DNA from 4 places in the Thainema salinarum CENA647 genome. Region 1 is predicted to be linked to each of the others. Evidence: predicted binding sites of a transcription regulator. Region 1 holds the regulator's gene; each other region holds the start of a gene.
The links. The regulator NtcA, encoded in region 1, controls nitrogen genes in cyanobacteria. The targets are predictions, from matches to a motif close to TTTGTANNNNNNNNTACAAA.

Region 2: glnT (type III glutamate--ammonia ligase) is a predicted target of NtcA. The motif match lies at 3,541-3,560, and genes of this name have one in related genera.
Region 3: gifA (glutamine synthetase inactivation factor IF7A) is a predicted target of NtcA. The motif match lies at 5,547-5,566, and genes of this name have one in related genera.
Region 4: AC286M_RS29340 (circularly permuted type 2 ATP-grasp protein) is a predicted target of NtcA. The motif match lies at 2,525-2,544, and genes of this name have one in related genera.

Annotation. Positions count from the first base shown of each region.
Region 1 is NZ_JBYJZJ010000022.1:749,779-758,050, reverse strand. It holds gene AC286M_RS10125 (Mo-dependent nitrogenase C-terminal domain-containing protein) at 1-606, opposite strand, end outside; gene AC286M_RS10120 (response regulator) at 872-1,333, opposite strand; gene hisB (imidazoleglycerol-phosphate dehydratase HisB) at 1,639-2,277, opposite strand; gene AC286M_RS10110 (DUF3465 domain-containing protein) at 2,387-2,854, opposite strand; gene fabI (enoyl-ACP reductase FabI) at 3,002-3,778, opposite strand; gene ntcA (global nitrogen regulator NtcA) at 4,204-4,875, shown strand; gene AC286M_RS10095 (DUF3084 family protein) at 5,097-6,512, shown strand; gene AC286M_RS10090 (ATP synthase subunit B family protein) at 6,905-7,345, opposite strand; gene AC286M_RS10085 (alpha/beta hydrolase) at 7,448-8,239, opposite strand.
Region 2 is NZ_JBYJZJ010000022.1:961,696-969,967, reverse strand. It holds gene AC286M_RS11065 (hypothetical protein) at 1-118, opposite strand, end outside; gene AC286M_RS11060 (glucose 1-dehydrogenase) at 436-1,188, shown strand; gene AC286M_RS11055 (dihydrofolate reductase family protein) at 1,384-1,962, shown strand; gene glnT (type III glutamate--ammonia ligase) at 2,080-3,390, opposite strand; gene AC286M_RS11045 (ankyrin repeat domain-containing protein) at 3,608-4,036, shown strand; gene AC286M_RS11040 (hypothetical protein) at 4,112-4,921, opposite strand; gene AC286M_RS11035 (alpha/beta fold hydrolase) at 5,046-6,062, opposite strand; gene AC286M_RS11030 (fatty acid desaturase) at 6,059-7,048, opposite strand; gene AC286M_RS11025 (superoxide dismutase) at 7,650-8,261, shown strand.
Region 3 is NZ_JBYJZJ010000022.1:405,704-413,975, forward strand. It holds gene AC286M_RS08645 (B12-binding domain-containing radical SAM protein) at 1-512, shown strand, start outside; gene AC286M_RS08650 (hypothetical protein) at 785-961, shown strand; gene AC286M_RS08655 (CYTH domain-containing protein) at 1,183-1,647, shown strand; gene AC286M_RS08660 (sensor histidine kinase) at 1,655-4,471, opposite strand; gene AC286M_RS08665 (circadian clock KaiB family protein) at 4,766-5,047, opposite strand; gene gifA (glutamine synthetase inactivation factor IF7A) at 5,286-5,486, opposite strand; gene AC286M_RS08675 (adenylate/guanylate cyclase domain-containing protein) at 5,643-7,184, opposite strand.
Region 4 is NZ_JBYJZJ010000022.1:5,159,113-5,167,384, reverse strand. It holds gene AC286M_RS29350 (CIA30 family protein) at 1-263, shown strand, start outside; gene AC286M_RS29345 (ABC transporter ATP-binding protein) at 416-2,248, shown strand; gene AC286M_RS29340 (circularly permuted type 2 ATP-grasp protein) at 2,569-4,050, shown strand; gene AC286M_RS29335 (alpha-E domain-containing protein) at 4,247-5,200, shown strand; gene AC286M_RS29330 (transglutaminase family protein) at 5,260-6,120, shown strand; gene AC286M_RS29325 (PEP-CTERM sorting domain-containing protein) at 6,253-6,963, opposite strand; gene AC286M_RS29320 (serine/threonine phosphatase) at 7,200-8,272, opposite strand, start outside.

The DNA of each region.
Region 1 (8,272 bases):
CAGCGGATTGAGCTTACACATGGGTGGAATGTGAACAATCTTCTTGCCAAACAGCTTGACATCCCGCTCAAAGGGACACTGGGGTGGCACCAGTTTGCAGATAAATCGTGCCAAACGCGGATCTTGTACATCAAGCTGGTCTAGCCACTCGCGGGCGGGTTTGAGCGGATCAATTTTGCCATCGTGACTGCCAGGTGCGATCGCAGGTGCCGCCGCTGTCGGCTCGGAACCAGAGAGGTCATACAGTGTAGACCGCAGCGAATTGAGTACTTCAATTTCTTGGCTGAGTGCCTCACAAAAGCTCTGGAGCTTTTCATCTTCCGATGCGGAATATACGCCATCCGCTAGCGCGACCATTACAGCAGTGCGGAGAAAATTTTCCGCCATGTGGCTATCTTGACCGATATGCTCCGCTAAGCTGGTAGCCGTAACGGGTTCAAACGTTTCAAAGTTGATGTCTTTGGCCAGTTCATCATCTAGAATCGTGTGAATGAGGTCTTTTTCCTCCTCATCAAAATGTCCGTCTGCCCAAGCAATCGTCAACAGTCCTCTTAGCCAGGTAGCAATTTGCTCTTGAGTGTAGGAGGACTGAACCGTATGAGCCATGAGTTGTCACCTATCAGAGTGCTCTACAGAAATAAGGTTAGAAACAATGTGGCATCCTCGCAGTTGTAAGAATTTGCTTAGTCTTCACTTGATATTGAGTTGGGCTACAGGATTAAATATGACTGGGTTTGAGGATGCGATGTCATAATCATCCAAGCCTCTAAACTCATGATACCCAGTCCAGTTCATCAATAGCAGTTGGAATAGGCAGCAATTTGTTCCGTCACAGGAAATAAGATGCTATTTCCGTAGATCAGGCAGTTTTTCAGTCAGCCTCTACAACGTGAGCTGCGGTTAAATACCGGATCAGCAACGCCTGTAGATCGTCAATGTTGTAGGGTTTGTTGAGGTAATCAGCAAAGCCAGATTGCAGCAGAAGCTGACGATCTTCCATCTTGGCCAGCGCCGTGATGGCTACAACGGGTATCAACTGGGTTTTGGCAGAGCGCTTTAAAGCATAAATAATATCTAGCCCGCTCACTTCCGGCATCACCACATCCAACAAAATGAGAGAGGGACAATGCTCTTGAATCAGCGTTAGCGCCTTTAGTGGATTAGTCGTACTGAGGTAAGGAATGTGAAACATATCCAGCACCTTACACAGCAGTAATAGGCTGTCTTCATCATCATCGACCGCTAGCACCAACGGTAGTCGCGATGAGATTGAATCAGTAATTTCAGGATGAGTAGAGGGTGCAGCAACAGTCTTTGACAGCTGAGAAGCCATAGGTAAATCGCTCCAATAGGCATCGTAGATTGAAGCAGTCAGGCACCTCTTACATGGCAGCGTGTGGCACGTAGATAGAGCTGGCTGATGCTGCATAATTCGAGGAATTAACTCCTGGAACGTTCGGCATCACGACAGAGTCGCCGCGACTTCTTATGTCTTAACATTTTATTTATATTCTCTCAAGTAACTTTGCATTTGGTTACTGAATTCTTGGCCCAGACTTGCTCAACTGCTCAGTCAATACTGAGTAAAAATACTGAGCGAGAAATACTGAGCGAAATCAGCAGTGCGTCGCGAGGTGACTACAAAACTCCTTTTGAGCTAGGAATGGTATTAATGCGGCGTGGATCGGCTTCAATCGCCATCCGCATAGCGCGAGCAAACGCTTTAAATGTCGCTTCAATAATGTGGTGAGAGTTGATCCCGTCCAGTTGCCGAATATGCAGAGTCATCTGAGCGTGATTGACAATGGCAACGAAGAATTCGCGTACCAGTTGCGTGTCGTAGGTGCCAACTCGCTGGGTGGGAATGTCTAAGCCATAGGACAGGTGAGGCCGTCCTGAAAAGTCAAGGGCGACCTGAACGAGTGATTCATCCAGCGGCGCAACAAAATGACCAAAGCGGTGGATACCTTTGCGATCGCCCAGGGCTTGATGAATGGCTTGGCCAAGTGTGATGCCCACATCCTCATTGGTGTGGTGATCATCGATCTCCAAGTCACCCGTGGCGCGTACTTCCAAGTCAATCAAGCCATGAGATGAAATTTGATCCAGCATGTGATCCAGAAAGGGAATTCCGGTTTCAGCGATACATTTTCCCTGACCGTCGAGATTGACCGTAACGTGGATGTCGGTTTCTTTGGTGGTACGGCTGACCGAGGCAATCCGGGCAGCAGTATCTAGATTGTTGACGGTGGAAATTTGGCGATCGCGGGTCTGCATGGGTCAAATAAATAGCTCTCAGGATCTATCCTATCGCGCTAGCTGCACCATTCGTGCGGGCTGATCCGTAACGGTGGTGGAGTATTATCCGTAGCACCATTGGTCGGCATTATTCGTAGCGTTGCCCTTGATGCTCGATCCAGCCTCCGGGATGAGAGCCATTGGGATCATGATGTGTCCAGTGCACCACTCCGCCTTGACTGTTCCACTCGTATTCTCCCCGAAATCGCACTGTGTCTCCTTGACGCAGAGCATCAATCCGGGGTGCAAGGTCAATATTGTGGCTGATGAGAACCGTATGTCCAGACGAGAGGCGAACGATGAAGCGCTGATGACGGGAACCCTCTAAATCATCTGATAGCAACCGATCAACTTGACCTGCGGCTTCTACCATGACGTTGGACGCATGCTGAGCGTAGGCATCCAGAATGACCTGTTCGCTGGCTTGGGCAATCGCTGATGGAGACTGCGCTAGGGATTGATGCGATGGTGGGCTGGTGAAGGCACAAGCGATCGGCGCGATCGCAACTGCCGCCAAGGCGATAACTTGAGGAATAGCCCGCTTTAAATCCGTCATGTCAGGTTGGTTGATGAGTTGATGAATGTTGATGAATTGAGGATCAGCAGAGGAGGATCTGCGATCGCAAATCCTTCTCTGCTGACGATTTATGCGTTCCAGTTGTAGCCAATTCAACTTAGTCGCGGCAACCGTGAACGTACGATCTTACATGCCCATAATTTCGTAGCCAGAATCCACGTAGAGAATTTGTCCGGTAATCCCACTGGCCAAATCGCTGCAGAGAAAAGCGGCTGCATTGCCCACTTCTTTTTGGGTTACAGTGCGGCGCAGGGGCGCTGTGGCTTCAACATGGTGAATCATGTCCAGAATGCCACCAACGGCAGAAGAGGCCAGCGTGCGAATCGGGCCAGCCGAAATGCCGTTGACGCGGATATTGGCTGGGCCTAGATCGGCGGCTAGATAGCGGACATTCATCTCTAGTGCAGCTTTAGCGATGCCCATCACGTTGTAGTTCGGAACTACTTTGACGCCGCCTAGATAGGTCAGAGTAACGATACTGCCGCCCTCGGTCATCAACGGCTTAGCGGCATTAGCCAACTGCACCAGAGAATAAGCACTAATATCTAGCGCGGTTTGAAATCCGGTGCGAGAGGTATCCACAAAGTTGCCCGTCAGGTCATCCCGATTGGCAAACGCAAGGCAATGAACCAAAATATCAACTCGTCCCCACTTTTCCTTTACCGCATCAAATGCCGCAGTTACTTGCTCATCGTTCTGCACATTTAAGGGGAGAAACAGGTCAGGATTGAGCGATTCAACCAGATCAGCCACTTTCTTTTCATGACGACCCCGCTCGTCCGGCAAGTAGGTAATGGCTAAATTGGCCCCGGCTTGATGGAGCTGTTGGGCAATGCCCCAAGCAATGGAACGATTATTGGCAATACCCGTAACAAACGCGTTTTTCCCTGAGAGATTTAGCATGGTCGTCCGTTTATGTCTGTAGTTCAATAGTCAACGTCTGTTCCCAATCCTCTCATGCCAGCTCATCAATTCGTGAGCGATCGCGATCGCAAATCATTTGGTCAGAAGAGTGGCTCAGTAGTCGGGCGATGCGCACCAACTACTTGCAACTCATTGCGCACTCTCAGAGTGACAAGGGATGGCAATATCCACACATAATCCAGTTTCTCCGCTTATGATTGAGGTGAATTATTGGCGTAAACCGAGAAAACCTTAGAAAATCAATCCCTATCCTTAAGAATATGTAGCATTTATCACAAAAAAGTGTTTCAAGAGTAGGTTTTAGTGGGTCTAATATATAGGCGTTGATACAGACGGTCTGTTTCGTCCCATACGTGTGGGTAAATACGTAAAACCAGCACAAACAGGTGGTAGGGCAAAGAGGTATGGTAGTGACGCAAGAGCGACCACTCGCGGATTTATTTAAGCAGCTCAGCGGCGGTATTTTTCCACCGGTAGTTGAGTCATTTGAACGAGGTAAAACCATTTTTTTCCCAGGCGATCCGGCTGAGCGCGTCTACTTTTTATTAAAAGGCGCAGTCAAGCTCTCGCGGGTCTATGAAGCGGGAGAAGAAATTACCGTAGCGCTATTGCGAGAAAATAGCGTGTTTGGTGTTCTGTCACTGATTACGGGCAATCGTTCGGATCGGTTCTACCATGCTGTCGCCTTTACTCCAGTGGAACTGCTATCGGTGCCGATTGAGCAGGTTTCCAAGGCCCTGGGTGAGCATCCGGAATTAGCCATGCTCATGCTGCAAGGTCTATCCTCGCGAATTTTGCAAACCGAGATGATGATTGAGACCCTCGCCCATCGGGATATGGGATCACGGCTAGTCAGTTTCCTGCTGATTCTCTGTCGCGATTTTGGCGTACCCAGCAAAGACGGTATTACGATCGATCTCAAGCTGTCCCATCAAGCGATCGCAGAAGCGATCGGTTCAACTCGCGTAACGGTGACCCGCCTGTTAGGTGATTTGCGCCAAGATGAGATGATTTCGATTCACAAGAAAAAGATTACTGTACACAATCCTGTCATTTTGAGTCGGCAGTTTACGTAGCCTGTGCGTCATTTGTTTATCGATCAGCGCAACACTGATTTGTCGTTGCCTTTTTGTTCTACAGTGAGCTTGTTCGCAATTGACCCCGAAGCTTGGCATTTAAACCTATGCTGGTAGAGGAACGTGGCTATATCTCACGTATAGATTGAAGCCGAGATCCTGACACTACGTCCATTGCGTCGATTGAACAGGCTGTTGCTGTAGGTTAACTAAACTCTTCCATGACCATAGGGTACGTCCTGATTGTGGCTATTCTCATTCTTGGCGGTGTGATCGCAACATTGGGCGATCGCATCGGCATGAAGGTGGGAAAAGCTCGGCTTACCCTGTTCAATCTGCGTCCACGGCAGACTGCGACATTGGTTAGCGTCATAACAGGCAGCTTGATTTCGGCCTCTACTCTGGGAATTTTATTTGCCGTCAGCAGCCAGCTTCGCAAAGGCGTTTTTGAGTTCGAAGAAGTGCAGACGGATCTGCGGGAGGCACAGACGGATCTCCAGCAGGTGCAGCGCGATCGCGAGCGAATCGAAGATGAACTAGAAGAAGCCCAGAGTCGTCAAAAGAAGGCGCAGCAGCGGCTGCAAGAAATTAATAGTTCACTCAACGCGGCAGTAGAGCGTCAGCAACAGACACAGGCACAGCTTAGTCAGACTCAAACAGAGCTACAGCAGAGCGAGCGCAGCTATGGTCAAGCCCAACGTCAACTGCGTCAGCTCTCTCAGCAGGAGCAGGAGCTACAGCAGGAAGTCCAGCAGCTTCAGACGGAACGACAGGCATTGATTGAGCGGGAACGGGAAATTCGGGCGCTGATTGAGGAGCGCGATCGCGAAATTGGCCAACGAGATACTGCGATCGCACGTCAGAAAAACTTACTGGAAGAACTGGAAGCCCAGCAGGATTATCTATCGACCGAGGTTAGACGGCTGGAGCAAGAAGCACAAGGACTGCGTCAAGGCAATGTGGCACTGGCTCGCAATCAGGTCTTGGCTTCGGGTGTATTTCGGGTTGAGCAACCCGAAGCAGCAGTGGATGCGATTCGCCAAATTCTTCAGGAGGCCAATCGAACCGCGCTTCGCGCCGTTTTACCAAACTTCAACGATCCAGAGCAGCAAATTATTTTTATTACGAACCCGGAAGTCCAGCAGCTTGTTGAACAGGTTGATGACGGACAAGCTTATGTAGTACGAATTCTGTCAGCGGCAAACTACTTAGTTGGCGAACCCTGCGTTTTGGAGGAGAACGATCCCTGTATTCAAGTATTTTGGGATGCCGTTCCCAATGACTTGATTTTCGACACAGGAGATGTTGTCGCGGCCACGCCTATTGAGCGCGAGAATTTAACGACTCAGGGCCTGCGAGAGCGATTGTATTTACTCTTAGCAACCTCGCAGTTTCGTTCTCGACAGGCTGGCGTAGTCGTGGACGACGTTGATGTGGCGGGGCGTCCAGAAACCATCTTTCGCTTTTTAGAACAGGTGCAGCGCTATGGGCAGCCCGTCAGCCTACAAGCGATCGCAACTCAGCCCATTTATGCCTCTGGCCCGGTTTTAGTTGATTTGGCTGCCGTACAAGATGGCCGAATTCTGTTCCAAACCGGACAACCCGACCCGTTCCTGCCTCCAACTGGTTTACGTTAGTCATCTAATTCTCTTCGAGGTACGGCTACAGCAGGATCGGTCGGAAGCATTAGCGAGTATGAAGAGCTGCGATGCGGCAACCAGAGAGGGAACAGAATATGCGATCGCGCTAACGTCCTCTGGTAATGCACTTTAGCAGCCTAACAAGACGGGGTATAGCGTCGAAATTGCTGAGATAATTGCCTTGGATCAAGGCTAGTTCAGTCTAGGCATTGAAGTGTTTGGCTCGGTGAATACGGGGGCATCGGTGTTTGACCAAGTCTGCCCCTCCATTTTTGCCTAATTTTTGCCTACAACAAGCTGGAAGGAATTGACAGCTCACGAACCGCTACAAATATCGGGACACGGCAATGCCATGTCCCGATTAAATTCGCCGAATTCTACATGCCGAATTAGCTTAAGTCATCAACCGTATTTTCTGCTTTATCCAAAGCTCGTTCTGCTTTGGTTTTAGCCGAATCGAGTGATGCATTTGCTTGATCTTCTAACCGATTTTTGGCTTCACTGGCTTTGTTTTCGATTTGATTACCAACTCGCTTTGCATTCTCAGAGGTACTGTCCAGAACGCGTTGAGCGTTTTCCCTAACATCACCCGTTCTTTTGGCTTGCTGTTCTCTAGCCTGCTTCGTTATCCTTTCGGCATCTCTCTTAACTTCCGCAGCTGGTCGACTAGGGCGACTAACTTGGTCAGTAATCGTTCGCTCGACGTTGGATGTACTGCGCTGGGGCACGGCCTTGGTGCTAGCAGAGGTTGAGGGATTGCTACAAGCGGTTGTGATGAACAACAGCATTCCAGCAAAGAGGATTCCGAGGGTTCGTTTTAAGAAATTCATGTTTTAGTTTTATGAGGAGTTCTGTGTACAGGTTTCATAGTAGTGAGTCTTACAGTCAGAACGTCCATCACAGGGCTGATCTCAGCCTGCCAAAGGTAGGGGCTATTGGTTTGAGTTTGTCTCAATAATTTGAGTGATTAGCTCAGAGACTTGGCTGGCTCGATTCAGCACCATCAGGTGTCCGGCTTGCTCAATCGCCACGTCAGGTTTAATCCAACGCATGGGAAAAATGCGATCGCACAATCCATGAATATGATGCAGAGAATCGGGGATGGTGTGATTTTTCCACACCACCACGCGATGCAGTGCCCATTTGAGAAAATGCGGGTCGGTATCTAGCAAAATAACTTTTAGCAACTTCCGTTCTTCCACGGTTTCCACGCTAAATACCCAATAGGCAAACCAATAAACTGCCCACAGCAACGTCTTGAAGGGAAAGACGCGATGCAGGGGAAACCAGCGAAATAGTTTGTAGTAAAACGGAATTTCGGCAGTGGTCTTGGCGCTAGACAGGAGAATTACCTGCTCGACATCAATCTGCTTGGCCATCTCCACCGCGACTAATCCACCAAAGGATAGGCCAACTAGAATCGGTTGATCCGACTGAACCTGCTTAGACAAACGGCAGGCATAGCTACTCAGGGATTCACCCCGTTCCGGCTCTAGCCAGTGAATATGTACCGGACGATAGCCCTCAAACTTCAGCTCCCGAAAGACGCGCTCATCCGCTCCAAGACCACTGATAAAGTAAATATCCTTCTCTGCTCGCTCGGTAAACGTGACAATCGCTTGATCTTCTGCTTGATGCTGTGCGATCGCGCTTTGTCTATCCGAGCGACTCGTCGTACCCGCTAGTGCTTCCGACTGATCCCGATTAGGCTGTACCTCTGTCATCTCAAACGATAATTGCTGACTGCTCTAGCAACA
Region 2 (8,272 bases), 210 kb from region 1:
AGGGGTTAATTTGAGCCGAGGCTTGAGGAGCAAAAACAGAAAATCCAGCTAATAAGCTGCCGCCCATAATACCTAGAAGCCCAGCTTGTTTGAGTTTTATTGGGTGAATGTCATTCATATCTGATCCTTAGTAATTCGACGCTCATATTGATAGATGCTTTACTAAGGCTATGAAGAATATTTTCGTATTTACACCTGCATAAGACAGAGTCCTTTCTGCGATCGCATGCTGCTATAGGTGGGTGTACGAATATTAATCAAATGAACTAAATCTAAAAATTGTAGTTCTTCCCAATTTTATTGGGCTTTGATTTTATTCATACTCTAATTTTATTCATACTTATTTCGTATGAAATACAACAATCACTATTCAGCTTTTAGTAATACTCTTACCGAATTATCTCTGCAATCATCTGTGGGTTAAGGACAAACAGTATGACTTCAATGGCTGGCAAAGTTGCAATTGTAACTGGGGCAAGTTCGGGAATTGGTCGGGCAACTGCAATCGCATTTGGCCAAGCAGGCGCAAGCGTTGTCGTCGTCGCCCGCCGCGTGAACCAGGGAGAAGAAACGGTTCAACTGGTGCAGGCAGCGGGTGGCAATGCCATATTTGTGCCAGCCGATGTTACCCAAGCAGCGGATGTGGAGAAGATGATTCAGCAGACCGTTGCCGCCTATGGTCGGCTGGACTATGCCTTTAATAATGCGGGTTCTGGCACCTCTGGCAACATCACAGAGCTATCGGAAGCCGACTGGGATTTTGAGATGAACGTGAATCTCAAGTCGGTTTGGCTGTCCATGAAGTACGAGATTCCGGTCATGCAGCAGTCAGGCGCAGGTGCGATCGTCAACACGTCTTCGCAAGGCGCACTGTTGGGAGTTGCCGGATACGGAGCCTACGGAGCCGCCAAAGCTGGCGTGATTGCCCTTTCCCGTGCCGCCGCCGCTGAGTACTCGGCTGATCGAATTCGGATTAACACGGTCAGCCCTGGCGCAGTGAAAACAGACTTGTGGGCAGGCGCACCGCCTGAAATGCTGGATCAGGTGGCTGCTGGCATCCCGCTCCAGCGAATTGGCGCACCCGAAGACATCGCCGAGGCCGTCGTTTGGCTCTGCTCCGATGGCGCAGCCTTCGTGACGGGCCACAATTTAGTCGTAGATGGTGGTTTCACAGCCGTTCAAAAATAGTCGGTAGTCCATCCAAAATCATGGCTTATATCCAAGTCGGGTTGAAAACCCATGATTTATTTTTTGTGAAACATTTGCTCCGCAAACGTTTCACAAAAAATAAATTGGGTTCCTATACACAGATTTGATATTCAACACCACGACAAGCAGTAATATCAAGTGGCTGCTCAAGCTTGTGTAGTGAGGGAGGGCCAAATGCGAAACCTGATTTATTACGTCGCTTGCAGCGTAGATGGCTTCATTGCGCATACCGATGGCTCCCATGATGGATTTTCGCAGGATCAGGACTATTTTGCTGATTTATTTGCCACTTTTCCTGAAACGGTTCCCTCCCATCTGCGTGAGGTGATGGGCGTTGACGGCGACAATCAGCGGTTTGATACGGTGCTGATGGGGCGCAAAACCTATGAAGTTGGTCTCAAGGAAGGCGTCACCAGTCCCTATGCGCATCTGCGGCAGTACCTCTTTTCTCGCAGCGTGCCGGAAAGTCCAGACGCCAACGTTGAACTGGTTTCAGATCAGGCCATTGAGGTGGTGCGACAGCTAAAAGCGGAAGATGGCAAGGACATTTGGCTCTGCGGTGGCGCAAATCTGGCCAGCACCTTGTTTGCTAACCATCTCATTGATCAGCTCATTCTCAAACTGAATCCCTTTCTGATGGGTGCAGGCATCCCGCTATTCGCTGACGTGATTCCGCAAACGGCGTTAGATCTGACCGACAGCAAAATTTATCCCAACGGTGTACTGCTGCTTTATTACAGCGTAAAACGCTGAATCTTCAGTTCCTCGGCAGGTTGGGTCAAACAACGTGAAACCCAACACCAGCAACAGTTTTGTTGGGTTACCCTAGCGCCTTAGCGAGCCATGCCCGTAGAGCTATACCTAACCTCTCTAACAATCCAGCGTCGTTTCCCGTTCCCAAGGCGTAATTTGAGCGTGGTAGCTGTTCCATTCCTGATGCTTGAGCTTGAGATAAGACTGTACAAACTCTGCTCCCATCGCATCCTGGAAGATGGTATTTTGCTCCAACTGCCGCAAGGCATCTAATAGATTGGCAGGCAGAGGTTGAGCTGAACCTTGTGGTAGCGGCTCGGTGTAGTTGTTGTTGTCACAGCGGGGGCCAGGGTCGCGCTTCTGGGCGATGCCGTCCAGTCCTGCCGCAATCAGCGCCGCTGCGAGTAAATAGGGATTAGCCGCACCATCAGCCAGCCGCAGCTCAAACCGTCCCGCATCAGGAATCCGAATCGCATGGGTGCGATTGTTGCCGCTGTAGCTGGCGGTATTGGGCGACCAGGTTGCCCCGGACAGGGTGGTGGGCGCATTAATCCGCTTGTAGGAGTTAATGGTTGGATTGGTAAAGGCGCAAAGCGCTGATGCTGAATGCAGTACGCCGCCAATGAAGTTGTAGGCCAGTGACGACAGACCTAGTTCGCCTTCTGGATCGTGAAATAGATTCGTTGTGCCGCTGGTGTCCCACACTGAGAGGTGAGTGTGGCAGCCATTCCCGGTCAGGTGCGCGAACGGCTTGGGCATGAACGTGGCTCGCAGACCATGCTTTTCGGCAATGGACTTGACCATGTACTTAAAGAACGCATGCCGATCCGCCGTGACCAGCGCATCGGCATACATCCAGTTCATCTCAAACTGACCGTTGGCGTCTTCGTGATCGTTCTGGTAGGCTCCCCAACCCAGCGCCAACATGGCATCACAGATTTCCGCAATCACATCAAACCGCCGCATCAGCGCCTGCTGGTCATAGCAGGGTTTCACTTGACGATCGTGGGGATCAGATAGCGCTTCGCCATCCGGTGACAGCAGAAAATACTCGCATTCCACTCCCGTTTTGACGCTGTAGCCCATGTCTCGCGCCTGCTGGAGGACTCGCTGAAGCACCATGCGCGGCGTTTGTGCGATCGCATCCATCCTCGGTGTAAACAAATCCGCTGGCATCCAGGCGACATCGGGTTTCCAGGGCAGTTGAAACAGGCTGGTGGTGTCGGGCACCGCAAACATATCGGCATCGGCAGGCGTCATGTCTAGCCAGGTGGCAAATCCGGCAAATCCTGCTCCGCTAGCGGCCATCTCGTCAATTGCGGCAGCAGGGACAAGCTTGGCGCGTTGGGTACCAAACAGATCGGTGAAGGAGATCAGGAAGTAGCGGATATTTTTTTCGCGGGCGAGGTGGGAGAGGGGTTGGGTCATGGGTTTGGGGTGGATGAGTGGATGGGTTGGATGGGTGGATAGGTAAGGCTGTAAAGGGCTATAGAGGGAATCGAGAAATCAATTTTGCATTCGTCTGCTCCCAATATTTACTGGTGATATTAATCAGAATATTTAACGGTGGTTTTTCTGATAGAAGCGTATACTACAAAACTGCGATCGCACTTAAAATCAACCTCTTTAATAAAAGGAGAAGAAAATGTCTTTTCATAGAGACATAGAAAATGCAATTGAGTCAAGAGATTTAGAAAAAATTGCTGAGCTTCTAGAGTATCTATCTCACAAAGGTAATGCTCATGAGGCACTATTAGGACGTGGATACTTAGCAGATGCTATCGATACTGAAGATGTCCAGATTGTCCAATTACTGATTAATGCTGGAATAGATGTCAATGAAAAAGATGAAGACGATTGGACGCCTTTGATGTACGCAGCCTGTACTGATCAACTTGATATTGTTAAGCTTCTTATTGATGCTGGAGCTGATATTAATGCACAGACTACTCAAGGAGAAACGGCGCTATTTTGGGCTGCTGATCAGGGTAAACCCAATATCTATAACTATCTTGCAAGTCGAACAGATGATATTTTAAGACAAGAAGTAGAAGAACATTTTAGCAATCAGTAGAGTGTGTTGAATGAAGCAAAACGCACCGAGAAGGCAGAATAGAGGGCTGTAGAGGCTATCTCTTCTATCTAAAAATTATGGCAAGTGCTTAACCATATCAAGTGCATCTTCTTCGGATGGATCGATGTCTTCTGCTACATCTGTATAGACAGCCCAAAAGTCACCGCCACCTTCACAACATAAATAGTCCATACCAACCACCCAACAAGGTCGCATTCCTAACGCTCTCGCAAGTGCTTCATGACGTAATGAACAGTCATAGCGATCCATTTTTAACAAAGCTAAATATCGATCTTCTCTTTCCTCTTCTCGCCAAAAACTTTCATAATCTGGAGGCTTTTGCAAAATAGTATGTACATCTTGCACACAATGTTCTCGACCAAAGGCGCTGCATAGCTTGTGGGCATCTCCACCTTTAGGTGTATCAACTGAAAGATCCTTTGAAAAATCTTTGATTCCTCGACCAGGTCGCCAATCTGAACCAGAACGAGTTGTATATTCATCTAGCATTATTCCGTTTCTGGACAAGTGATACCAAAAAAATGCCCAATCTCCATCTGCTAGAACAGCAAGTGCAGAGCATGAAAATCGAGCAGAAAGATGAGATGTTAAGCAAGCCAATGTAGCAAGATGCGGCTCATTATACTGATGTATCAAGCGATCTAGCTGACCTGCTTTTTTAATCAGCTTTGGTAACTGTCGAGAAGTAGCAAATATGTGGGAAAGGCCAAATGAGTAATTCTCATACATTGCCATCTCATATAAAGCCGTATACCCGTTAAATGGTGGTGAGATGTAGCAATCAAAGGAGAATTGAGCTAAATAATCGGCTAGTTCCTGCTGGGTAACACCTTGAAGCACAATGTTGTGATATCGAACTCCCATAATTTATTCTGGCGCGCTCATCTCGACTTGAGTGGTACATAATAACTTATAACTTGAATCGTGGTTCTTGTAAGACATATTGCTGTTAAGACAACACACCAAATCACGAAGCGTAAAGAAGTAGTTAATCTCTTAGTAATTCCTGCACAGCCTGTCGAATAAAAGCGGCATCTTCGGGATTTTGGTAGGGGTTGCCTGCGCGATGTCCCCAGATCGAGGGAATTGGTCGATAGGTGGCATTGGGAATTAGTTTGGCCTCGGCTGCACAGTCTTCCGGTGTGAAATACAGATCGGTGGTGGCGGGCATGACCAGCGTTTTGGCCTGAATGGATTGCATCGCTCGTTCATAATCCCCCTGATAAACCGGATTGTTGCCGACATCGCAGCGCAGCCAGGTATCGAGCATGGCGATTAGGTTGCGCGGATCGCGTTTGCGGTAGTTCATTTCCCAGGCTTGCCAGAGGTAGTCGTCCAGCGACTCGTAGCCCAGTTGGTAGTAGATGCCCTCCCGGTAGTAGGCTTGTGATGCTGCCCAACTGGCATAAATGCGGGCAAAGGTGCGAAATCCCTTTTCCGGTACACCGTCAAAGCTCTGACCATTCCAAGCTGGATCAGCAGTCAACGCCGATCGCAAACTGTCGAGGAAAATCCGATTATGATCCGTGGTTCGCGCCGTGCCACACAAAGCCGCGATTCGCTGCACGCGCTCCGGGTAGAGCGCGCCCCAGTGATAGGCTTGCTGCGCTCCCATTGACCAGCCGTAGACCAGCGCCAGTTGCTCAATGCCAAACACCTCCCGCAGCAGTCGCTCTTGGGCCGTGACGTTATCCCAGTGCATAAAGTAAATGCCCTGCTCGGCGACACCGTCCACATCACCGTTACTGGGCGAACTGGAGAGGCCATTGCCGAACATATTGGGGATGATGATAAACCACTGAGTTGGGTCGAGAATGCCGTCCGGTTGAATCAGCCAGTCAATGTCAGTGTGTTGTGCCCCGTAGGAAGTAGGGTAGAGGATGACATTGGTGCGATCGCAGTTTAATTCGCCGTAGGTTTGATACACCACGCGCACCTGCGGCAGTGTCACGCCGCACTGGAGCGGGAAGTCTGGCGCGATCCAAACGCCTGCGGAACTGCTCATGCCGCCGTACCCAGCGAGTTGCCGAACTGACTGGCGATCTGACGATTCACGGCCACGTAGCCCGGTGCCACATGGGTCAGCTTTCCAGCCAGCTTCGTATGTGCCTGGGGCAATGCGTGAAACGGAATCGACGCATAGAGATGATGCTCGGCGTGAAAGGGCATGTTCCACATCAGCAGCCGTAACGGCCACAGCGTCAGCGTTGTGCGGGTATTGGTCAAGGGATTATTGTCCTGGGTGCAGCCTGTATGCTCGGCCAGCAGAATAAACCGCAGAATCGGTTGACCCACCGCCAGCGGCAGCAGCCAGTAGAGCAGAAACCAAGGCTGTTGGAAAACTAGAGAAAGTGCGATCGCAACTCCATACAAAGCCAATTGCCAGCGAGTCGAGCGGATCACTTCCCCTTTTGCCGCCTCGGAGATATAGGGACAGCCCTCAAAGTTGCCCGTTGCCATCCGCCAGTGTCCCTGCACCTTGCCCATCCACCAGGGAATGCCGCTCAGAATCCAGAGGTAAGACACCCAATTGGTCGGCGGCAGATCTTCGTATTCAGGATCTTTACCCAACACGCGGGTGTAGCGGTGATGCCACTTGTGATAGCGGCGATAAAACGTGCTGTTGTATAACGACAGAATGCCCGCCAACCAGGCCACGACATCGTTCACCCGCTGATTGGCGAATGCCGTCCGATGTACGCACTCATGCACTGGGGCAAACATGGAAGCCAAGCTAAAGCCGTAAACCACTACCGCCGGAACCGACAGCCACCAGAACCCCTGGCTCAAACTCCAGCTCCAGGCGACACCGCTAATCGCCATCACGCTGAGATGAGTGATCAACTGCTGCCAGCCTTTGCGATCGCACTTCGCATTCAGCTCGGCCAATTCTTCAACGGAAAACACGGCACTCGGCTTCACGTGCCAACCTTCAGCGTTTTCAGATATTTCTGGCTCAACCGCAGACATAACCGGATCTGGCGTAGACATACTTCGTTCAACCTTGCTCAATGGCGTCCAATATAGAAATCCGGTTAAAAACCCATTGTTTATTCTTTGAGAAATGATTGGTGAGCAAGCATTTCCAAAAAAATAAACAGGGTTCCTATACACGGACTCGATATAACTCAACACAACCGATCTGGTGCGTATCGCTCCAGAATCGGTTCATGAAGACCAATTCTGACCTTTGGTAGATGACACGCAAAGCGTGGATTTACCAGAACATGGCCTACATACCACTACTCTGTTTCGTTCTGGTATACTGCTCCGGTTTTGCTGTCCGTTGTAGTAAAAGCTACAGATTTAGGCGGATTAAGTTGAAATATTAGTTGCCGAATTCAGCGCCTGGCACATTTCATCAAGCCACGCTAAATGCGCTTGATAGCCAATCGCGGTTCTTCCATCCATCAATAGACTTGAACAAAGAACTGCCAATCTCTTTCTTCTGAAGGGGGGATGAATAGCCCAAATCTCTCACCCTATGAGTAAGAACTCTTGTGTGAATTACTGTGCAACCTAGCCGCATAACAATTCACGCCTGCAAAAGGCATATGTGCAAGAGACATTAGATCAAGAGAGGACAGCAATTATGGCTTACCAACTTCCCGATCTGCCCTACAGCTACGATGCGCTAGAGCCGCATATTTCATCCCGAACGCTGGAATTTCACCACGATAAGCACCATGCCAAGTATGTCAACAACTACAACAGCATGGTTCAGGACGCAGGCATGGCGGATAGATCCATAGAAGAGGTGATCAAAGCCGCTTACAACAATCCCAAAATGACGGGGCTGCACAATAACGCCGCGCAAGCCTGGAACCACACGTTTTACTGGAACTGCATGAGTCCCAACGGCGGCGGCACGCCTTCAGGTGAACTAGCCGATAAAATCAAGTCCGACTTTGGCAGCTTTGATCAGTTCAAAGAAGCGTTCAAATCTGCTGGCACGGGCCAATTCGGCAGCGGTTACGCCTGGCTGGTGCTAGACGGCGGCAAGCTGAAGGTGGTCAACACGCCCAACGCCGTGAACCCCATCGTGGACGGTCAAACGCCGTTACTAACAATGGATGTCTGGGAGCACGCTTATTATCTTGATTACCAAAACGGTCGGGCCAATTATGCTGACACGTTTTTGAATAATCTCGTCAACTGGTCATTTGTATCTGAACAGCTCGAAGCGGCGAAGCAAGCCGCATAAGTAACTTTTCC
Region 3 (8,272 bases), 340 kb from region 1:
TCGGCATCCCAGGTGAAGAAGCTGACGATCTGAACGATACCGTTAACCTAATGCTGTCCTTAAAGAAAGCGGCTCCTGGTCTACGTTTAACCCTGGGGTGCAGCACCTTCGTGCCCAAAGCTCACACTCCTTTCCAGTGGTTTGGCGTCAATCCCGATGCTCAGAAGCGGTTGAAAGTATTACAGAAACAGTTGCGATCTCAAGGTATCGACTTTCGCCCCGAAAGCTACAACTGGTCAATTATCCAAGCCCTGATTTCCCGAGGCGATCGTCGCTTGTCCAAACTGCTGGAACTAGCCCGCCACTACGGCGATTCCGTCGGCAGCTACAAACGCGCCTTCAAACAGCTACGCGGCAGCATTCCCCCACTAGAGTTTTATGTGCATGAACAGTGGTCAACCGCTCAAGTCCTGCCCTGGAGCCACCTGCAAGGCCCGTTACCAGATGCAACCTTACAAAAACACCTCAACGAAGCCCTTACCCATTTCCCACAGACTCTGGCAAAGGTGTGAGGGCTGAGTTTTCCAGTGCTGAGTGCTATAGCCTCTAATCCCTTTACATCCCTCCACCCTCCTTCACAAAACTTAACCCCTTTCTCCGTATAACTAACCCCTCTGAGTCATTTTCTACGTGATCCCCATTAAAAGTTAGAAAAGATTCCGTGTCTCCCTGGATTAACCAATAAGCGGGTATTCGATTCAATGGTTGTAACGTTTGATGTAACGACTTGACAGCCCGTTGATCAATCGTCCTCCGCCCCATTGCTTAATCTGAGGATTGCCCCATGATGAAACGCCCCTGGAAAGCTCTGCTCATTCGCACAACAGTCTGGCTAGCTGCTGAAGTCATGTTGAGCATAATTGGTTTAGATGATTTAGCCGATTACAGCGAATACCTATTCGAAGGTCGTCACACCAACGTCGCTGAGTGGGCCGTTTCTTTTCACACTCCAATCGCTTAATCTTTAACCCGACATCGTGCTAAATTGACCACTGTATTCCAACTGTCTGATTTCTCTCTACAACTTTTATAGCTTTGATAGCCGTTGCCATTTGAATTGAAATACTGGCAAAATCTAACGTCGAAACGTTTGAACGTTTTGGGGGTTACCCAAGTCCTAACTGATGCGGCTACCGCTTTTACAACCTCTACAGCCTCAAGACCTTTACAGCCTTACTTCCCATGCCTCAAGAAATCGAACGCAAGTTTCTGGTCAGCAGTGATGAATGGCGGGCAGGAGTACAGGGCGAAGTTTATAAACAGGGTTATATCGTTAGTAATGCCGAGCATAGTGTTCGGGTGCGAGTGATCTGCGATCGCGGTTACTTAACGATTAAGAGCGGCGTAAAAGGCATATCTCGGGCTGAGTTTGAGTACGAAATTCCAGTTGCAGATGCTGAAGAAATGCTGCAAACGCTGTGTCAGCCGCCGCTGATTGAAAAGACGCGCTACAAAATTTTGATCAATGGACTGGTCTGGGAGGTGGACGAATTTGCCGGAGCAAATGCAGGACTGATTTTGGCAGAAGTTGAACTGACAGATGAAGCGCAAAGCATTGATCTGCCTGCCTGGATTGGTGAGGAGGTATCCCATGATCCACGCTATTTCAACTCCAACTTGGCTCGTGTGCCCTACTCAACCTGGTAATGAACCGCTAAGCATCAAGCGGCATAGAATTCATGGCTGCTGCATGTAAAGGAAATGCCAGCTTAAATTCAGTTTGGCTGTTGCTACTTTGCACTTGGATCAGGCCACCGAGTCGTTCCACCCGCTGTTTAACCAGCGCTAATCCTAACCCAGTGCCGCCATGCTTCCAGGGATCGCTGTTGGGAATGCGGTAAAACTTTTGAAAAATCTGAGCTTGTTCAGCTTTGGGAATTTCAACGCCTGAATTCATCACTCGAATTTGCATTTGGCTGGCGGTGGCATTGGCTGTAATCTCTATTCGCTCACCGGGCGGCGTGTATTTATAAGCATTATTCAGTAGCTCCATTAAGATGGGTTCGAGCTGAGCTGGATCCGTTTCAATCGTCACTAAAGAAGACGGTAAGTTGATCTTAAAGACGTGCTGTCGAGACTTGGCTTGTTCTCTGAATGATTCGGTGATGCGGGGGAGCCAGATTTTGAGATCAACCGGGATGCATTGTAGGGTTTCCTGTCCGGCTTCTAGGCGAGACAAATCGAGTAAATCATTGATTAAGCGGATTTCTCGCTGGCACTCGTCCTGTAGTACCTGGAGATATTGAGCAATCGCTTTATCTTGAGCCACTTCACCAGCAGCCTGAATGCGAACTTGCAGCATGTGGGCTGCCATCCGGATGCTGGCGATGGGGGTACGCAACTCGTGGGATACCGTGCTGATAAAGTCGTCTTTTAAGCGATTGAGTTTGTCAAGTTCGCGAACCTGGGCTTGGGATTCTTGATAGAGGCGGGCTTGGCGAATTGCGATCGCGCATTGGCTGGCAATTTGTTTTACTAAGCGAATCGGTTGATCCCCAAAGGCATGTTCCGCATCGTGGATCAGCCACAGGTCACCAATACTGCCCTGATCGTCATAAATGGGGCTGGTCAATACCGATGTGCGACCCCGTGAGGCATTGGGCAATAGCGAACAGAACTGAAACGTATCGCCATTCATCAACTGGCCATAGATCTCGGGAAATGCATCTAGCTGTAGCACCCGTCCAACATAGGATACATTCGGCGCAGCATATTCATAACGAATGGTTGAGCGGCGTTTTTTGGTGTCATACAGCCCAGCATTACAGCCCTTTGCATCGACAGCCTGCACCAGTTCCCGCACTGCTGTATGCAGAATCTGTTCCTCGTCCAGGCTATCCCTCACTTTTTCAAGAATGCGCTGGAGGGTGGCTTCAAACTGAAAAGCCCGCTCTAGCTCCGCAGTGCGTGTTTCAACCTGCTGACCTAAATCCGCGTTTAGCTCTTGCAGTTGGTTGTACAGGCTGGCCTGATAAACTGAGCTTTCTAGCTGATTGGCCAAGCGACAGAGAAAATCCATTTCATGAATTTTCCAGTAGCGGGGCGTTTTGCACTGCTGCACAATCAAAACGGCCCAGATCTGGTCATCCTGAAACAGTGGCGTTGCCAAACTAGCCTGAACTTGCATTGCCTGAAGCGCTTCTTGATCGCCGCTCGTCAGCATCGGTGACTGGCGATTGCGTAGGACTTGAATCTGGCGCTGGTGGTGAATCGTATACCGCTTTAGATCGTCGTACAGTGCTGGTAAAGTTTGATGGAGCAGAGAAGACCAGCTCGATGCAAGGGCTTCTGAAATGACCTGCAAATGGGGCTGAGGAAATGGCGCTGTAGGAAAATCTCGATTCGGCTCGCTGAGCAGACTGCTGGTATTGCCGTCGCTGGTATTGCCTCCGTCACGCTCTGAGGCCTGATCAGGATTGCCAGTCGTTGCCGCACGCTCGATTCTGCCGTCTTGCCGCGCATCGCAATCTGCCTCTCCTTGATCATCTGGCGCTAGATGAATGCGGCCAATCAGCACCCGATCGGCCTGTAAAAAATCCAGTAGCTCCCGGCTGGTGGTGTCCAAAATGCGCTGCAGATCCAGCGAATGGCGAATAATGTGGGAAATGCTGCTCAAGCGATCGTAGACCACTTGCTGATGCACGATTGCTTCCGCCTGTCGCTGCGTTGTCACATCATGCAGCAGCACCAGACATACAGGTTGATTGTGCCACTCAATTTGCACCAACTGCATTTCCACCTGCACCATCAGTGGAATATGAGAGGTTGGCTCGACTAAGCAGACTTCCGTAATCTGTCCGGGAATCGGCATCCCAAAGGTTTGACCAACCAGACTGGTGCGATCGCACTGAAACAAATCCGTGGCAGCTTGGTTGACCCATTGAATTTGACCGTCTTTATCCAGCCACAGCACACCATTGGGGATATCGGTCAAGATAGTTTGGAGGTCAGATTCAGAGGGGGCGGAGGTTTGGGGTGATGTCGGCGTGACGGGGGATGGGGAGGTTTGTTGATAGTTGATGGGGGATGCTGGTGTTAGAGTTGGCGCTTGAGGTTGTGAACGATTGGGTGACTGTTGAGGGTGGCGGCGGGACTGGTAGCGTGCGATCGCATGCTGAACCAGCCGGTTCAGGCCATATCCTCCCGTTTGCCTGTCTACCGCTGCATCCCACACATCTTCGGCCCCTGCGTTGAGTAGATGAATGGCCCAATCATTCTCAATGGCTTGACCCACTACAATAATCGGCAGGTCAACGCCAATTTGGCAAAGATGCGCTAATGCCTCTAATTGGGATGCACGAGGCAAATCAAGGCCGAGTAAAATGGCGGCGAAAGACTGGCGGCGAAGTCGTTGCTGTGCTGCCTCTAGCGTCAGCTCTACAACAACAGTGAATGGCAGTTCAGCGATCTGGGTTTGGATCGCTTCAGTCGTTAAAGCTGTTCCAATACCCAGCACTGTTGTTGTAGGCACAGATTGCATTTCACCTTGATTCCAACGTTCAGTAAACTCGCTGACCTAGTTTATTCAGTAGTTCTCAAAAAGCAGTGACTGGGGTGCGTCGATTCTGCTTACGCCAACCAAATTACGGCTTGAATGTCACTACCACCTGTTAATGCCAATATCGTGCGATCGCAGCCAACACTGCATCATAACCCTAATTTACTCTACTCCATGAATTTAAGCTTTCCCATACTGTGTGGAACCCCAAATTCAAACTAGCGGTTAGTCAACGTTGTTTGGTGGGTTTTGGAGGTTGACACAGCACTAGCGATGATCTGAACTTAATTTGAGGCGCTGCAAGACTTGAGGCGTGGCATCAAACGTACCCACGACTTGACGACGGGGTGAGATATCAATCCGCATCAAAGTCGGCGTGACCAGAATCCCATAGTTTGCCCCAATCTCTGGCTGCTCAACAATATCAATAATGGTTAAACGGCACTGCTGAGTCAGTCGGTATTCACACAAATACACTACATCTGCGATCGCACTCCAGGACTCTGGCGTTTGACCTGCAATAAACAACAGCAGCGAAACCTGTGACATAGTGTACGAACGGGAGCGAACGAAAAAGCGGACTGATTCATCGTCTCATGTCGAGATGCAGACAACGCCTCAATCCGCCTGTGCGGAACACCTAATTTAGCAATTGGTAGTGATATGCAGTGATATTCAAATAAGGATGCTTGTTATGTAGACGACGCTACACAGCACAACATCCTTACTCTTGATAGCTCTTGATGACTACCTGAAATTCAAATTACAAATGATTGAAATGGATTAATTAGCTCAGGGCGGAGCGGCTGCGGTCGTAGCTTTGGCTTGCGGATGCGCTGGGTTTGCCCTGGATATGGCTCCAATGCTCGGCAGCTTCTGCTGGCATCCCAATTTCAGTAGCGGAGCGGCTGAGCATGGCTTGCTGACGGCTTTTGATTTGATGATGATGGCGATGCATGAGTGCCCGCGCTTGTTCAGATGCAGACATGGGAGTTACCTCGCTGGGGTCAGATGAGAAGTTGAATACCTATTCAGGATAACAATATTTTCTGTATAAAGTGCTACAGAAATGAGTGGATTTATTATTTCTTAACTAACTAATCATGATTTTCAGAAGCTCGACGCTTACTTGAACCCTGCAGCACTATTCTTCCCCAGGCTCAGACACGGCCCCGCCCTTGCGGCCAAGCAGCCAGTAAGTTGACATTTCGCCTTGCCCTTTAACAAAGATTTTGCCCCGTGGCTCAAAGTCATATGTAGTCTTGAGGCGACGGTAGGTTGTTTCCGTTACCTGAATTTTGCCAGGAATACCTTGAGATTCCATACGGCTGGCAATATTGACTGTGTTGCCCCACAAATCGTAGGTAAACTTGCGCGTACCAATGACGCCAGCAACAACTTGCCCAGTATTGATGCCAATTCGGAGGTTGAGAGCATGTTCGCCGACCGTGCGAAATTGGCTGATGATGCTCTGCATGCTGAGCGCCATATCTGCGATCGCACTCGCGTGGCCAGGAGTAGGCAACGGTACTCCTCCGGCCACCATGTAGGCATCACCAATGGTTTTAATCTTCTCAACCTCATAGCGCTCGGCTAGATGGTCAAATTCCGAAAAAATTTGATTCAGCATTCGCACCAAATCACGAGCGGGCATATCGGCCACCAGGCGCGTGAAGTCTACGATGTCGGCAAACAGAATCGTCACATCCGGCAGCATATCGGCAATAACGGCTGGCTTTTGCTTCAGTCGCTCAGCCGTGTGCTGCGGCAAAATGTTGAGCAATAAGCGTTCAGCCCGTGTTCGCTGATGGCGCAGTTCAGCCTCAGCCTGATGCCGCTCCGTGACATCCTGTACGCTGCCTTCGTAATAGAGAATCTCGTTTTTCTCATCACGGGCCGCCCGTAAATTTTCTGAAACCCAGATAATCGAACCGTCCTTGCGATAAACCTGAGACTCAAAATCCATCACATCGCCAAACTGCCGCATGTAGGTCAAAATTTCATCACGGCGACGGGGACGCACATAAAGCTCATCCATATCGGGCAGCTCAGTAATTAGCGCTTCTGGTGATTCGTAGCCGTAAATTCGCGCCAAGGCTGGATTCGCGCTGGTAATCTGCCCATCCAGATTGGCCTGATACATGCCTTCAACCGCATTTTCAAAGATGCTGCGATATTTTTCTTCCGCTTGTTTGCGATCGCGCAATGCCTGATCTTTGGCTGCAATCTGTTCTTGCAACAGCCGATTTTGAGCTTCGAGCTGGGTTTGCAGGCGTCGCAGGGTGATGTGGGTATTGAGCCGTGCTACAACCTCGGCAACTTGAAACGGTTTAGTGATGTAATCTACAGCTCCTGCACCAAATGCCCGCACTTTTGCCATCACCGCATCTAAAACGCTGATGAAAATAATTGGCAGAGCCTGTGTAGTCGGATTTGCTTTGAACCGTTGGCAAACGTCATAGGCCTGATCGGCAGACGCTGACGTTTCTACGCTGATAATGATCAGATCAGGCAGTTGAGTTCGCGCAGATGCCAAGGCAATCGAACCATTGATGGCGGTCTTCACCACGAATCCTTTGCTCTGCAAAATATCTGCTAAAACTCGGAGTTGATCAGGCTGATCATTGATGATCAAAATCGTGTTTTGAACTGCAGTTTGATTATCGTCCAATGGGGACTCATACATGATGAAAGACTGTAAATCACAAGGGGGCTTTGCTTCTATCACCTTACGGCGATCAGCCTAAAAATCCGGTTCGAATTCGGATTTAACTCTGGCATACCAGACTCGTTTCGTACTGGCAGGGAATCAGCCAACCCAAAAAGAGAGCGCAACGGGGTAATTCCGCTCCGCCCATTTCTATAGACTTTATTGGAAATAAAGTTTTTGGGGTCGGAAATTGTTTTGTAGCGCGGCTCCGCCGCGCTACAAAACAATTTCCGATAAGGTCTTATGTTATGTGTCGTTATGCGTCGGAGATGTATCGAAAGAAAATATCAAGCGTGAATAACGCCCGTAATCAAAACCAACTCAGCTTTCTACGCAGAAGTTGCTGCTGAATATGGCTTGGCTGCCACCAATGACGAATCGAGTTTAGACCAACGAGCTGCAAATCCGGGCGAAAAAGGGCATGAATTAGCCACGAATAGCTTGACCGCTCAATCGCGTTGTTCAACTGAGCGTTGTTCAACGATCAAGCGTTAGCCCAAGATAATCCGATTGTAGAGAGAAAGCGCTAGCGAGATCACTGCGATCGCAACAGCAGAGAGCAGAATCAATTCCATAAGTCACACATCAGATGGATAAAGAGCTGGAGGCAACGCTTGTGTTCATTATGCTGAATGAAACGCTTACTCCAAAATCGCAAAAACACACGGGGTGAATCATCATATAAATCAGCATAACCAGTATTTATGCTCATTTGCTGAAATGTACTGTTACGTTTATTTGCGATCGCAATAGATTTTGCTCAAATTAGGTGAACTTATGTAAATAATCAGTTCCTGAAGCCCATCAAAACGATTGCTTTATCTAGCTTTAAGCTGTTTATGAGAATTTAAGCTTTTACTTGTGTATAGATTAATAACGAAGACTCTTAGCTGAATCAGCGCAGTCTTTGGCACTCAACCACCATTTGTATTCACGCCCGCAGCCTACTGTTGTCACACTTAATTTGCTATCCCCATTTTTAACTACCAGCTCTGTTTTTAATCTACCAACCTCTCAACCATCAACCCCTCAACCATCAACCCCTCAATTATCAACCCCTCAAT
Region 4 (8,272 bases), 4.4 Mb from region 1:
GTATTCCAGCCCAGATTCAGCAACAGCTTCAGGCAGTGATGGGGCAAGAGCTTTGCTGTACTACGGTGCAGTATGAATTACTAGCAGCAGAATCGCCATCCCATCCCATTACCCTCTATCGCCAGACAGAAGCCACTCAGTCTCAGGTAGTAGAAACTGATCAGAAGGCGCTCAGTGCTGAAGATGTCGCCAAAGCTGCGATCGCAATTTTGCAGCGACCTGATGTGGCCAATCAAACCTGGATTGCCCAACGTAAGGCGTAATACCGTCATCAAAATCTAAGCATCATGTGAGGCGCTGGCGCTGCTGGCGTCTCACATGACATTCTGCAATTTCTAACTTGGCATCCGAAAATCGCCGGCAAAGATTGTAGTATATGTAGTATATCTAGAAGGGCTGCATGGGGAGGTGACGGGTGGCTAATTTTCGAACCGTCTTAAATTACTATCGACCCTATCGTGCGATCGCGTTTTTTAGCATCGCTGCGAGTAGTGGGTTTGAAATTATCGATTTGGCCGTGCCCTATGCGATTGGGCAGGTGTTAAATGTTTTGTCGGGTCAACCTGTAGATGAACTGAGTCAGCAGGTCATCAATGGAGTGTCTCAAATTACCGGCGTTTCAGCGGGACGAGGACTTGCGATCGCGGTTTTGATGGGCGTGATTTTCCTGGTGACAGTTGTGCGAGCACCAATTCAGCCGTGGCTCGGCGTTTGGTATCACTGGATTGTGTCGCTCAAGGCGCGACGCGATCATTTCAAACAGGCAACGCGGCAAATTCTGACGCTGCCGCTGGATTTCTATGACGAGAATAATCCAGGCCGAATTGCCGGACGGATTACGCGCGGATTGGAGAACCATACCTGGACGTATCCGGAAATTGCGGGACAGCTCGTGCCGAAGCTCATGCGGGTGCTGGGCATTTTCGTAATCATCTTGCTGATTGAGTGGCGGATTGCGGTTTTGTTTGTCATTTCATTTGTGGCGATTCTGGCTTTCACCTTGACTAACCTAAAGCGGTTAATTCAACGTGAAGATCGGCTCGATCGCTACATGGAAAATACCCAAAGTCGCACATCTGAGCTGATCACGAACATCAAAACCGTTAAGGCGTTTGCCACCGAACACAGCGAATTTGCTCGACAGCAGCAGCGGCTCAACCGCGAATATGATGTCGTCGTTTATCGGATTCACAAAGGCTACGTGATGCTGTTTACCTGGCAGCGCACGTTTATCCAGATGTGCGTGTTTGGCGTCTTGCTGCTCACGCTGTTCGCAGTGCTGCGAGGGCAGATGTCGCTGGGGCACTTTGTCACGACGCTGACTATCTCGAACATGGCCTATGCCGAGTTGGAACCGATCAGTGCCCTGGCCGAGATCTTTTCCCGTCGCTATACCTCAATCCAGCGTTTTCATGATTTTATGGAACTTCCCGCTGGACAGGACGCAGCGGAATTCAGTACGGTCCTGGACGAAACCCGTCCTCCGGTTGACCTGAGCTATCAATTTACGGGCAAGCTGGAACTGCGGAATTTATCCTTCAGCTATAACCCGGATAAGCCTGTTTTGCAGGATATCAATTTTCTGATTCATCCCTGTCAGACGGTGGCGCTGGTTGGACGATCGGGTTCGGGAAAATCAACATTAGTCAAACTGCTGTTCCGCTACTTTGAACCGAGTCAGGGTCAAATCCTGATTGATGGGCAGAATATCCGGCGACTGGACATCACGGCCTACCGGAAGCGACTGGCGATCGTACATCAGGAAGTTGATGTCTTTAACGGCACGCTGCTGGATAATCTCACTTACGGCAATCCCAAGGCCACCTTTGAGCAAGTCGAAGAAGCCTGTCGGATTGCCAGAGTCGATGAGTTTCTGCACCTGCTGCCGCGCGGTTACTACACGATGGTGGGTGAGCGAGGTGTGCGCTTATCCGGTGGTCAACGCCAGCGAATTGGCATCGCCAGAGCCTTACTGGTTGATCCAGACGTACTGGTGTTTGACGAAGCGACCTCCAGTTTGGACTATGAATCAGAACGCTCGATTCAGCTTGCCATGCGGAGTATTCTCGGTACGCGCACGACAATTGTGATTGCCCACCGCTTGAGTACGGTGCGAGAAGCGGACAAAATAGTCGTACTCGATCAGGGCCACATTGCCGAAGTGGGCAACCATGAGGAACTGCTGCGACATGGTGGGATTTATCACCGATTGCATGCGTTGCAGGAAACAGGCGAATTACTAGCCTAAAGTTTGGCTAAAGCACAAAGCAATACAGGGTGCCGAATCTCGGCACCCTGTATTGCTTTGTGCTGCTGCGATCTAAAGGTGCAGCAAACAGACCACTTCTGTGAGTGAACCGACATGTGAAAAAGTGTCTCTTTGCAGTGGTTGTAACTAGCAAACCTTGCAGCAAATATTCGACTCAACTAAGTCAAGGAACCCTGAATTAATCTGCCCAAACACAAAACCAAGCTTAAGCAGAGACATCATCATAGCCCTGGGGAGTTATAAAAATAACGGTATTTCGTATTGATAATTACAGTCTGAAGTCCTGCGAGCCTTTCATCATGCATACATCTCACGTGATTCAGTCGCCAATGATGCAGTCGCAAACAAACAGAACCGTGCAATTCAATCAATATGACCCTGAAGACTTTTACGACGAACTGTTTTTGGAAGATGCCACTCCCCGCGCAGAGGCAAAACTGCTGATTGAGCGGTTAGGTTCTCTATCCATCGACGAAATTAAGCGTCGTCAGCAGGCTGCCCAAAATGCACTGTTCAAGCTGGGTGTAACATTTAACGTCTATAGCGATAATCAAGGCACCGAGAGAATTTTTCCGTTCGATATCGTGCCTCGGATTGTGGCATCAAAGGAATGGGATTGGCTAGAAAGAGGGCTAAAACAGCGAATTCAGGCGCTTAATCTGTTCATTCATGATATTTACCACGATCAAAAAATCATCAATGACGACATCATTCCCCGCGACCTGATTGAGTCGGCCACTGGCTATCTCAAACCCTGCATCGGTTTAGAACCACCTGAGGGCATCTGGTGTCACATCACGGGAACGGACTTAGTGCGCGATCGCAGTGGTGAATGGTTTGTCTTAGAAGACAATATGCGCTGTCCGTCCGGCGTTTCCTACGTATTGGAAAATCGACGGGTGATGAAGAGTACGTTCCCGCAAATTTTTCAGCAGATGAATATTCGGCCTGTGGATGACTATCCCAGCCAGTTGCTAGAAACGCTGCTCAATCTGGCACCGCCTGTGCCCGATCCGCGCGTGGTTGTGTTGACTCCCGGCATGTATAACTCGGCCTACTTTGAACACTCCTTCCTAGCCCAGCAGATGGGAGCAGAACTGGTGGAAGGACGAGATTTGGTCGTCTCCGATGGCTTCCTGAAAATGCGCACGACCAAAGGACTAGAGCGGGTTGATGTCGTCTATCGCCGCATTGATGATGATTTTCTTGATCCGAGAGAGTTCCGTTCCGACTCGATGCTGGGTATACCGGGAATTATGGATGTACTCCGGGAAGGTCGAGTTGCGATCGCAAATGCACCCGGTACAGGCGTGGCCGATGACAAAGTTATCTACGCCTATGTACCACAAATGATCAAGTACTATCTCGGCGAAGACCAAATTCTGTCCAACGTACCCACCTATCTCTGCTGGGAACCGAAGCAGTTAGATCACGTGTTGCAGAATCTCGATTCGCTCGTCGTCAAAGCAGCCAATGAATCCGGTGGCTATGGCATGCTGATGGGTTCTCAAGCTACTCCTGAAGAACGGGCCGAATTTGCGGAACGAATTAAAGCCAATCCGCGCAACTACATCGCCCAGCCGACGCTCAATATTTCGCGGGTACCGACGCTGATCGGTGATCGGTTTGAAGGCCGACATGTGGATTTGCGCCCCTACATCCTCTACGGCAAAGACATCTACGTAAATCCGGGCGGTTTAACCCGTGTGGCGCTCAAGAAAGGTTCTCTAGTGGTCAATTCATCCCAAGGTGGCGGCAGCAAAGATACCTGGGTGATTTAGGAATTTTCATCACACCCACAACCGTTTGATAGGGGCAGGTTTAGCAATTAACGTATGCATCTCATCCAGGGTGATCAACAAAGCCTGCCTCTACAAACCATATTCCGCCGTCTAATCTTCCAAAACCGCGCCCGGAGAGCGGCACCGCCCACCGAACCCAATTTTCAGCACGACCTAAATAAACTCCAATTCACCTATGCTTAGTCGCGTCGCAGATTCAATTTACTGGCTGAACCGCTATGTTGAGCGGGCCGAAAACGTGGCTCGGTTCATCGATGTCAACCTGAACCTTCTACTTGATTCGCCTGTGGGAGTAGCCCAACAGTGGGAACCTCTCATTATCACTACGGGCGATCGCGGATTATTCAAGGAACGATATGGCGAAGCCAACGCAGAGAACGTCATTCAATTTCTCACCTTTGACGGCAGCTATTCCAATTCCATTTGCTCCTGTCTCGAACGGGCTCGTGAAAATGCTCGTTCGGTCAGGGAAATCATCTCCTCGGAAATGTGGGAGCAGTTAAATGCCTTCTACTACATGGTTAGAGATGCGGCCAAAAATCCCCAATCAACCGATATCCACGACTTTTTCACAGAGGTCAAGCTATCTAGTCACCTATTCACCGGCATTATGGATGCCACGTTCGCCCACAACGAAGGCTGGCACTTTGGCCAAATTGGCCGCTTACTAGAGCGAGCCGATAAAACCTCACGCATTCTAGATGTGAAGTATTTTATCTTGCTGCCTTCTGTAACTGATGTAGGTGGCGTTTTAGATGAACTCCAGTGGATTGCCCTCCTGAAATCTGCCAGTGCGTACGAAATGTACCGTAAGCGGCAGTACCGGATCACGCCTAACGCGGTCACTGAGTTTTTAATTTTGGATCGGGAATTCCCTCGTTCTATTCAGTTTTGCCTCATCCACGCGGAACAGTCGCTCCATCAAATTCTAGGTATGCCATTAGGCACCTGGCGCAAAGAAAGCGATCGCGCTTTGGGTCGATTACGCTCCGAACTGGACTACATCACAATTGAAGAAGTGATTGAAAACGGACTGCACGAATTTTTAGACCGGATTCAGTGCCGCGTTAATGATATTAATGACAAGCTGTTTTCTGACTTCTTTGCATTGGAGCCTGTAGAAGTGTGATTGTGAAGCTACTTGTCAACTGATCGACTGTTCAATTTTTTGTTGATGGCATCCAGCCTGTGCATTATCGAATCAAACACATAACCCACTATACCTACAGCAAACCTGTACCCCTCATGCCGCATGTTGTCCGTCTGCGACCTCGCAGCGATGGACAGCAAATCGTTCATCAGTTTTCTATGCAGATTGATCCGAAACCAACAGGTTGGTCTGAACTGACTGAACTAGACGGCAATGCCATCACGCGGCTGTGGTTTACCGATCTTGAGCTGGAGTCGCTCAAGATACATGTCACGTCTGAGGTGGAAACGCTCGGCTCTAATCCGTTCAATTATCTGCTGGAAACTTGGGCAACTCATCTGCCAATTCACTATCCCCAAATGATGGCGCTCCATCTCCAGCCTTACCTCCAGGGCCAATATACCCAAACGATTGACCCAATTGCGATCGCACTTGCCCAAGACATCTACCACAGCGTTGATCGACAGGTGGTTCCGTTTCTCACTACGCTCAATCAGCGCATCCATGATGAGTGTGAATATACAGTGCGGGAAACGGGGGAACCGTTCCCCGCTGGAGTTACGTGGCAGGAAAAACTCGGATCGTGCCGCGATTATGCGGTTTTGTTTGTTGAAGCCTGTCGGGCAGTTGGTTTAGCGGCTCGGTTCGTCAGCGGCTACCAAAAACCCGATCCAGATGCCAAAAATCTCGACCTCCACGCTTGGGCAGAGGTGTATTTGCCAGGTGCGGGCTGGCGTGGATTTGATCCGACAAATGCTGTTGCTGTCGCCGATCATCACGTGCCGCTGGTCGCAACCTCCCACCCTCGCTATGCTTCACCTGTATCAGGGATACTGCGTCCCGGCAGTCATGCTCAGTCAAATATGGACACACAAATTAAGTTTGAGATTATTGAGTAACCCTGAGTAACGCTGAATTTGCCACGCCTATTTTGTACCTTGCCAATTAGAACCACAGGAGGGGAATTTTGCCGCATCATATTGGCAAAATTCCCCTCCTGAATTTTGGGACCAAATTCGGTATGAGATCCTTTAAAGTCGCTTTTTAAGCATACGAGTTGCACCCAGCGCGACTAGACCTAAAGCAGCAGCGGTTGTTGGTTCAGGGATATCTTTTACGACATCTTCAACATTCGCAACAAAGAGCGTTGCGTGGGACAGTCCAAGTGGAATGCCTCGCTTATTCGTGGCCACCCCATCAGTAATCCAGCTACCACCTAGCACATCGTCAGCGCTTTCAAAGAAGTAAGCGCTCCAGTAGTTGCCAGCTTTGAGGCTGATAACAAACGGGCCGTCAATTGAGCTATCAATGCTCCAGTTGCCCGCAGTACCGTTAGAATCAACGTCAAAATTCAGCAGACCACCTCCTTCATCGGATTTCCCGATAAAGTCCCAGTCTGTTATGCCGTTGAAAACACCACTGGATAGCTGGTCAAATAGGGCACCGGAACCATCACCCTGAGCATCATTACCGCCAAATTGACCAATGCAAGACGTTGCATTGGTTGAGCCACCACCAACTAAATCAAATGTGACAGAACCGGACTCACAGCTTACCGATGATGACGTTGATGTCTGTTCTTTGTCCTGATTTTTGTCACTTCCACCATCCTTAGATGTCTGTTCTTTGTCCTGATTTTTGTCATTTCCACCACCCTTATTGGATGGCTTTGCCTCTGCACTGATAGGTGCCAGCAGGATTCCAGCCATCAAGAGGGTTCCAAACAACAGCTTTAGTTTCATGTTGTCCAAAATCCTTGTCGAAACTCCGAAGACCGCAATCAGTACAGAACAGATATAACTGTTATATTCGATACTGGATTGCCAATTTCAAGGTAGCAGCAAGGATCTCAACATACCCTCAGTAATATTAGGGTGTCAGCAGCATCTTATTCGACTCTTCACAAAGCTAAGTATCTTGTGTATTTACGCTAGTTGATACACAAAAGCTAGTATTAACACGGAGACAAAATTCAAATTTACTGAGGCCAAGTCGCTTTGATGCTGTTGTCGGTTTTCGGACGGACTTTTACGCGAATTGCGATCGCAGTAATGTTGTCATGGCCATTGTGCTGATTTCCCAGATCGATGAAGGCACTAATGCCTTCATCTAGACTCTGATTGAGATTCAACAGCGGTTCGACATGGCTATGCCAGTGGGTTTCGAGCAAATCGTTGTCGCTTAAGCCGTCTGAGCATAACAACAGCAGTGTATCTTCTGACAGCTCTAGATACTCAACATCTGGCGCGATGAACCCATCATCTCTAGGGCCAAGGGCTTGGGTGAGTTGGTAGGCGTCTGGACGCCCGTAGGCGATATCAGCTTCAACTCCTCGCTGAATTTCCCGCTGGCCAACCTCATGGTCGGTGGTTAGCTGCTGCAATCCCAAACGACGACTAAAGCGGTAAAGACGGCTATCCCCTACATGGGCCACCATCGCGTGGGTATCTTGCAGCAGCAACATCACTAATGTGGTGCCCATACGGCCACTCCCCAACCGTTCATTCTGCTGATTTTCTTTGTAAATTGCCTGATTTGCTTGCCGAATTGCTTCGATGACGGTTTGCTCAGACGGCAACTGTGAACCTTGCCAGTGTGTCGCAAAATACTTCCGCAGCACGTCAACCGCGAGCGCACTGGCAATTTCACCACCCGCATGCCCTCCCATGCCGTCACAAATTAGGTAGAGACCACGGGCATGGAGGGTACGCTCATTGGCGGTTTCGACTTTGCTGAGATCCAGTTGAATGCTAAACGCATCTTCATTGTGGTCACGACGACGGCCTATGTCGGTACGTCCTCCATCCTCAATCCACAGCAGATTCATGGGTACGACAACGGTGGGTGAATCATCGGTCTCATCCTCGTCATCTTCATCCCAGGTTGGATACAAGTCATCATCCGCAACGAATTCACTATTCAAGAATTCAGAACCTGCTAATTTTTGGGACACATCTTCTGAGCGAGGCGTTGAGGCCGCCTCTAAAGCGCTAGAAGCCTCTGCTGTTGCTTCAGGGTTATCAGCACTAGATGGGGGCTGTGTCGGTTCAG